2 regions of the Sphingobium sp. LMA1-1-1.1 genome follow, and region 2 is predicted to be linked to the other one. Evidence: riboswitches for the same ligand, from Rfam matches in the RefSeq annotation. Region 2 holds a riboswitch; the other holds the start of a gene.
What was found. Region 2 has a riboswitch for cobalamin ahead of MRBLMA1_RS19500 (TonB-dependent receptor plug domain-containing protein). Riboswitches for the same ligand answer to the same signal wherever they lie in the genome.
Positions count from the first base shown of each region.

Region 1: linked by a shared signal. The riboswitch ahead of MRBLMA1_RS07910 (DUF1636 domain-containing protein) and the one ahead of MRBLMA1_RS19500 (TonB-dependent receptor plug domain-containing protein) in region 2 are both predicted to bind cobalamin.

Region 1 is NZ_JBEGHS010000012.1:68,482-72,159, forward strand. It holds gene MRBLMA1_RS07900 (acetyl-CoA C-acyltransferase) at 1-1,019, opposite strand, end outside; gene MRBLMA1_RS07905 (MgtC/SapB family protein) at 1,173-1,682, opposite strand; cobalamin riboswitch at 2,018-2,207, shown strand; gene MRBLMA1_RS07910 (DUF1636 domain-containing protein) at 2,400-2,807, shown strand; gene cobT (nicotinate-nucleotide--dimethylbenzimidazole phosphoribosyltransferase) at 2,804-3,678, shown strand, end outside.
Region 2 is NZ_JBEGHS010000056.1:84,368-88,045, forward strand. It holds gene mobA (molybdenum cofactor guanylyltransferase) at 1-471, opposite strand, end outside; gene MRBLMA1_RS19495 (threonine ammonia-lyase) at 471-1,454, opposite strand; cobalamin riboswitch at 1,538-1,751, shown strand; gene MRBLMA1_RS19500 (TonB-dependent receptor plug domain-containing protein) at 1,921-3,678, shown strand, end outside.

The sequences.
Region 1 (3,678 bases), on a different contig from region 2:
ACGTTGATGCGGTCGTGCGGGATGTCGAGGTCGCGCATCGCGATCATCGCGACGGCGGCGAATGCCTCGTTGACTTCGTAGAGGTCGACCTCACCAGAGGACCAGCCAGCCTTATCTAGCACCTTGCGGATCGCGAAGACCGGGGCCGTCGTGAACAGCGCGGGAGCATGGGCATGGGCTGCGGTGGCGACGATGCGCGCTTCTCTTGCGAGGCCCAGCTTCTCCGCGACGTCGGAACGGGTCAGCACCAGCGCGGCCGCGCCATCCGAGATGGAGGCGGAGGACGCCGCCGTGATCGCGCCGTCCTTGGCAAAGGCAGGCTTCAGGGAAGGAATCTTCTCGGGCCTGGCATTGCCGGGCTGCTCGTCCTTGTCGACCTGGACCTCGCCGCCACGCGTCCGGACCGTCACCGGAACAACTTCCCCAGCGAAGGCGCCGCTGGCGATCGCGGCGTTGGCGCGAGCGAGGCTCTCGACCGCATAGGCGTCCATCTCCGCGCGCGTGAACTGATAGTCGCGGGCCGTATCCTCGGCAAAGGCGCCCATGGGCTTGCCGCGGTCATAGGCGTCCTCCAGCCCGTCCATCATCATCGTGTCGATGATCCGGTCATGGCCGATGCGCGCGCCGGAGCGATGCTTGGACAGGGCATAGGGTGCATTGGTCATGCTCTCCATGCCGCCCGCAATGACGATATCGACGGTTCCCGCGCTCAGCGCTTCTGCGGCCATGATCGCCGCCTGCATGCCGGAACCGCACATCTTGTTGACGGTGGTCGCTTCGACGGACTGTGGGAGACCTGCGCCAAGCGCCGCCTGTCTGGCGGGCGCCTGCCCAAGCGCGGCGGGCAGGACGCAGCCCATATAGATGCGGTCAATGGCTTCCGGCGCGGCACCCGAACGCTCGACCGCCGCCTTTACCGCCACGGCGCCCAGTTCCGGCGCGGAAACGCCGGAAAGCGCGCCTTGAAAGCCACCCATCGGGGTGCGGGCATAGCCGGCGATGATGATATCCTTGCTCATTGCTCTTTCCTCAAGCGGTTCGGGAGCGAACCCTGCACCATATCATGGCGCGAATCGCAACAAGGGTTTCCGCCCGCGTCGCTCGCCTCTTCTCCTATCGCGACCATGCGCGCAACGGAGGTGTCGCTGAAGGCGGCGATGCGGTGGGGCCCTTCAGCCGTTACGCTTGGGGACCGTCGACCCCCGACGATTGGGCATGGTGACGGAACCGCTTTCCGGGTCGTCCGCCTTCTTCTCGCGCCGACCCATGCGCTTTTCGATCAGGAGGAGCAGGGACAGCAGGACCAGCGCGATCAGCGATCCTGCAAGCACGAGCACATATTGGCCGGCTCCTGCCGTGATCCCGACGGCTGCCGCCATCCACAGGCTGGCGGCCGTCGTCATGTTGCGCACATCGCCGCCGCGCACGAAGATGAGGCCACCTGCAATGAAGCCGATTGCCTGGGCAAGACCCTGAACGACGCGGATCGGATCGCTGTCCTGATGGGCTTCCGCCAGTTCCAGTGCTGACAAAGTCAGCATCGCCGAACTCAGCGACACCAGTCCATGGGTACGCAGGCCCGCATCATGACCGTGACATTCCCGCTCAAATCCCAGCGCAAGGCCCAGCAGGGTTGCGAGCAAAAGGCGGATGAGCGTGGTACCGAAATCATTGGCCAACATGGCCATAATACACGCGAAGGAAACTTGCCGTTCCATCCATGGCGACGAATTCGACAAGCCGCGTTCGCTATGGGATGTTAACGGTCGTCGCTGTCGGAAGAAACATGTGCAATCAGGCCGTTGACCCGCATTTCATTTTCAGCGGTGCATGCGAACAACTGACAGAACCAATCCATCCATCGCGTCAGAATCGCCATGGTTCCTCTCCCTCATTACGTGCGATGATAGCAGTTCGGGCGAGTGAAGAGAAGTGTAACCATCGCAAATCGGCGCACCGCTGCGGGTCGGTGAATTCTTCGCCTTTTACGACCTTGCGATCGGGCGAATGCAGTCTTATCAGCGCCAGTGCGACAGGTTCCCCGTCAGGGGATGAAAAGGGAAGTCGGGTGGAACGCCCGCGCTGCCCCTGCAACTGTAAGCGGCGAGCGATCCAGCCATCGCGCCATTGGAACCAAAGGTTTCGAGAAGGCGGCCGGAAAGCGTCGACCCGTGAGCCAGGAGACCTGCCTGACGCGGTCGTTCTTCGGCCGGACAGGGTGTGCCGGACGAACGGGGATATCCTCGCCGAGCGACAGTCATCGCCTTGCCGGCGCGGCCGTGCAGGGGAGTCCTGTCGCCTGCCCGATGCCGGCCAGTCCTCTCCCGCGCGGTTCCCGACAGGGCATATGCCGTCGGGGCTGGAGGATATGATATGACTTTTTTGCGGGACCATCGCTGATGTTGCGGCCTGTGGGGCCTGGGGCTTCGGTGGTCGTTTGTTCGACCTGCCGCCTTTCGGCGGAACAACGGGAGGATGCGGCGGGGCGGCGGGGCGGCGCCTTGCTGGCGCAGGCGATGCAGAAGATACGCGACGGCGATTCCGCCTATGCGGGCATCGCCGTGCAGGACATGCCCTGCCTCTTCGCTTGTCAGCGCCACTGCACGGTGCATGTGCGCGGGACCGGCAAGGTCGGCTATGTGCTGGGCGATTTCACTCCGGATGAGGACGCCGCGCGCGCGATCCTCGATTATGCCGTGCGCCATGCCGAAAGCGAAGAGGGCGTGGTGCGCTATGCCGAATGGCCGCAGGGCGTTAAGGGGCATTTCATCGTCCGGACGCCGCCCGAAGGTTTTGTCTGCTCATGATCCGGTTCAGCGACAGCATGGCCTTTGCCGTGGCGCTGAAGGATTTGCCGGCTCCGGATGCAGAGTTCATCGATGCCGCAGCGGCGCGGCAGGCCATATTGACGAAGCCCGCCGGTTCCTTGGGGCGACTGGAGGAAATCGCCCTGTTCATGGCTGGCTGGCAGGGCCGGGAGCGGCCTGTGGCGGAGCGCCTCCGCGCCGCGATCTTCGCGGGCAATCATGGCGTGGTCGCGCGGGGGGTCAGCGCCTATCCCGCCGAGGTGACCGCGCAGATGGTGGCGAATTTCCGTCATGGCGGAGCGGCAATCAATGCGCTGGCCCAGGCCTGTGGGGCGGAACTAACCGTGGTCGCGATCGATCTGGACAGGCCTACGGGCGACATCTGTGTCGAGGCCGCCATGAGCGAGGCCGATTGCCTGGCCGCGATCAATGCGGGCGCGGCGGTGGTGGAAGCGGGGCTGGACCTGCTGCTGCTGGGCGAAATGGGCATTGCCAACAGCACGCCGGCCGCGGCGCTCTGCGCCCAGGCATTCGGCGGTCCGGCGGGTCATTGGATCGGGCGCGGCACGGGCGTGGACGGCGAGGGATTGATACGCAAGGCCGATGCGGTGGAGCGGGCACTCGCCGTGCATGGAGGGCAGTGCATCAATGCGTTCGAAACCCTGCGGCGACTGGGCGGGCGAGAGATCGCGGCGCTGGCCGGAGCGGTGTTGGCGGCGCGAATGCGGCGCGTTCCCGTGATGCTGGACGGGTTTATCGGTTGCGCGGCGGTCGCGCCGCTGGCGAAGGATAATCCGGCGATCACCGGCCACTGCCTGGCGGCCCATCTGTCGGCGGAGACAGGGCATCAGCGACTCCTGGCTGCGCTGGC
Region 2 (3,678 bases):
GGGCCGGTCGACGATCCGGGCGCCGACCCGCTCCAGCCAGCCCCGGATCGATCTGTTATTGTCCTCCGCCAGATGGGCATCCAGTTCGCCCGCCAGCGAAGCGGGCCAGAATCCGGCCAGTTGCTGCCCCTTGAGGATGGCGGGTTCAGGGCCGATCAGGGCCTGCGCCAGGCCGTCCGGATAGGCGGGCACGTCGCACCCGGTCGTCAGCACGGCGTCATAACCCTGCGCCAGGGCATGATGCAGCGCCGCGTTGAGGCCGCCCAACGGCCCCATGTCCGCGGCGGGCCGATCCGCCAGCCCGATCATGCCCTCCACCTGCCGGCCGCATACCACGACGGTTTCGACATGGCGGCCGAGAGCCTCGACCGCATGGTCCAGCAGGGTGCGCCCCTCCAGCATCGCCTGCGCCTTGTCGCTGCCGAACCGGCTGGACCGCCCGCCAGCCAGCACCGCCCCCATCAGCCGCATCATGCGCCGCCGCCTATGATCCGGGCATAGCTGTCGGGATCGACATTGCTGCCTGAAATCACCACGACGCCGGCCCCTTCGGCAGGCGGAGCAATTCCGGCCAGCATGGCCGCCAGCGATGCGGCTCCGCCCGGCTCGACCACCAGCTTGAGCACGGAAAAGGCAAAGCGCATCGCGTCGCGCACCTGATCGTCGCTCACCGCCAGGCCCCCGGACAACAGCGCCTGGTTGATGGGAAAGGTCAGCGCTCCCGGCGTCGGAGACAGCAGCGCGTCGCAGATCGACCGCGCATCGGGCGACACGCTTTCCCGCTTGCCGCTGGCCAGGGACCGCGCCGTATCGTCGAACGCTTCCGGTTCCACCGCATGGATGTTGACCTCGGGCATGCGCGCCTTCACCGCCGTCGCGATCCCCGACACCATGCCGCCGCCGCCGCAATTGACCAGGATCTGGCCGATCTTCGCGCCAGCTTCGGCGGCCTGCTCCATGATCTCCAGCCCGATCGTGCCCTGGCCCGCCATGATGAAGGGATCGTCGAAGGACGGCACCAGCACCGCGCCCCTCTCGGTCGCCAGCCGCGTGGCGATCTCCTCCCGGTTATCGGTGAAGCGGTCATAGGCAACGACTTCGGCGCCCAGCGCCCGCGTGTTCGCCGTCTTGATCGCGGGCGCGTCGGCCGGCATCACGATCGTCGCCGCGATCCCCAGCAAGCGCGCCGCAAAGGCGACGCCCTGCGCGTGATTGCCCGATGACCAGGCGACGACGCCTGCCTTTCGCTCCCCGGCGTCCAGCCGGGCCAGCCGGTTGTAGGCACCGCGGAACTTGAACGATCCGCTGTGCTGCGCGCCCTCGAACTTCACCAGCACCCGCCGGCCGCAGCGGGCGTTGAGCGCCGCATTTTCCAGCAGGGGGGTGCGGATGGCGGCGGGGGCGATGACCCGCGCCGCATCCTCGACATCGGCGGCGTTGATGGCGAACGACATGCAATCTCCTTCTGCGGCTGCCCCTTGGCATGGCCGCCGCTTTCCCTTATGGCGCCCGGCGCGGGCAGGGCAAAGCCCCTGCGCGCAAGGAAGATCGCGCCGGTGCCCGGAAGGGCTGAAAACGGGAATGCGGTGCGGACGGGAAGCCGTCCCAATCCGCGGCTGTCCCTGCAACTGTAAGCGGTGAGCGCGATGCACTTCGGCCCCCAGGGCCGGCCACTGGACGCAAGTCCGGGAAGGCGTGCATCGCCGCATTGACCCGCGAGCCAGGAGACCTGCCGACGCATGGTCGCTCTTGCCTTGGTCCAGGGTATGGCCACGGCACGGTGTTCTCCGTCTGAGCGACGAAGCGGCGCGGGGCCGCATCGGTGTGGGGGAGGGCGCGGGCGCCAGCCATTTTCCCCTGTCCGGCCGCATGAGCGGACGCCCTGAGCCATGTTGCATCGCGCTCAGGGGGAAGACAGACATGTTGAGGATTTCCGTTTCCATCGCCGCCTTGCTCGCGGCCGCACCTGCGCTGGCGGAGGATGAGATCATCGTCACCGCGCTGGGCATCGAACAGCCGCGCGACGAGGTCGGCCAGGCCGTCACCGTGATCGACGCCGACACCATCCGCACCCGCCAGAGCGTCAGCGTGGTCGACCTGCTGGCCACCACGCCGGGCGTGCGCTTCAACCGCAGCGGCAGCCTGGGCGGCGTGACCGGGGTTTCGTTGCGCGGCGCGGAAACGACGCAGACGCTGGTGCTGATCGACGGGGTCAAGGTCAACGACCCCAGCGGCATCGGCGACATGTACGATTTCGGCAATCTGCTGACCGGCAATATCCAGCGGATCGAGATTTTGCGCGGCTCCAACTCGATCGTCTACGGCAGCCAGGCGATCGGCGGCGTGGTCAACGTCATGACCGGAACGCCCGGCACCGGCTTTGCCGGCAATGCCTCCGTCGATTACGGCTACAGCAATACGCTGAACGCGAAGGCGGACGTTTCGGGCGGCAGCGGCAGCGGCATCGCGTCGGGCGGCGTCGGCATCGCCTATTTCAACACCGACGGCATTTCCTCCGCCGCCAGCGGCACCGAAAAGGACGGCTATGAGAATATCGCCGCCAATGCCAGGCTGAAGCTGTCCTTCACCGATACCCTCAACCTCGACCTGCGCGGCTATTATATCCATGCCGACCTGGATACCGACAATGGCGTGGTGGACAGCACCACGGACTCCTCGAAATCGGATCAATATGTCGGCTATGCGGGCCTCAACCTTGCGTTGCTCGACGGCAGGCTCACCAATCGGGCGGCCGTCACTTGGTTCCGCATCGACCGCGACTATACGTCCGCTTTCGGGCCTTATGCCTATTCCGGCACCAATTTGCGCTTCGAATATGAAGGGGTCTACCAGCCGGTCGATCAGGCGAAGCTGGTCTTCGGCTATGAACATGAGCGGCCCGACTATGATTTTTCCGGCTTCGGTTCCACCGAACGCCACAAGGCCGATATCGACAGCGTCTATGCGCTGGCCGTCGTCAAGCCCCTTGCCGGCCTGTCGCTGACCGGCGGCGTGCGGCATGACGATCACAGCCAGTTCGGCGGCGCGACGACCTTCGGCGCCAACGCCAATTACACGCCCAATGCCGGCGCGACCAATATCCGCATGAGCTATGGCGAGGGGTTCAAGGCGCCGTCGCTCTACCAGCTTTACGGCGCCGATGTCGGCAATGCCGGCCTGCGTCCCGAGCGGTCGAAAAGCTACGATATCGGTTTTGACCAGAGGCTCGACGGCGACCGGGCGATCCTCTCCGTCACGGCGTTCCGCCGCGATACCAGAAACCAGATCAACTATGATTATTCGATCGGCCTCTATGGCGGGTATAATAATCTCGACCGCACCCGCGCCAAGGGGGTGGAGGCGATGCTGACGCTGAGGCCGGTCGATGCGCTGACCGTCACGGCCGCCTACAGCCATGTCGATGCGCGCGACCGCAGTAGCGGCGCCCGGCTGCCCCGCCGCGCCCCCGACGCGGTCAGCGTTTCAGCGGATTATGTCTGGCCCTTCGGCCTGTCGACCGGCGCCACCGTGACGATGGTGGGCGACAGCTTCAACGACGCGACCAATCTGGTACGGCTGGACGGCTATGCGATAGCGAACATCCGGGCGTCTTTCCCGATCATGGAGAAGCTGGAAATCTATGGCCGCATCGACAATGTCACCGATGCGAAATACGCC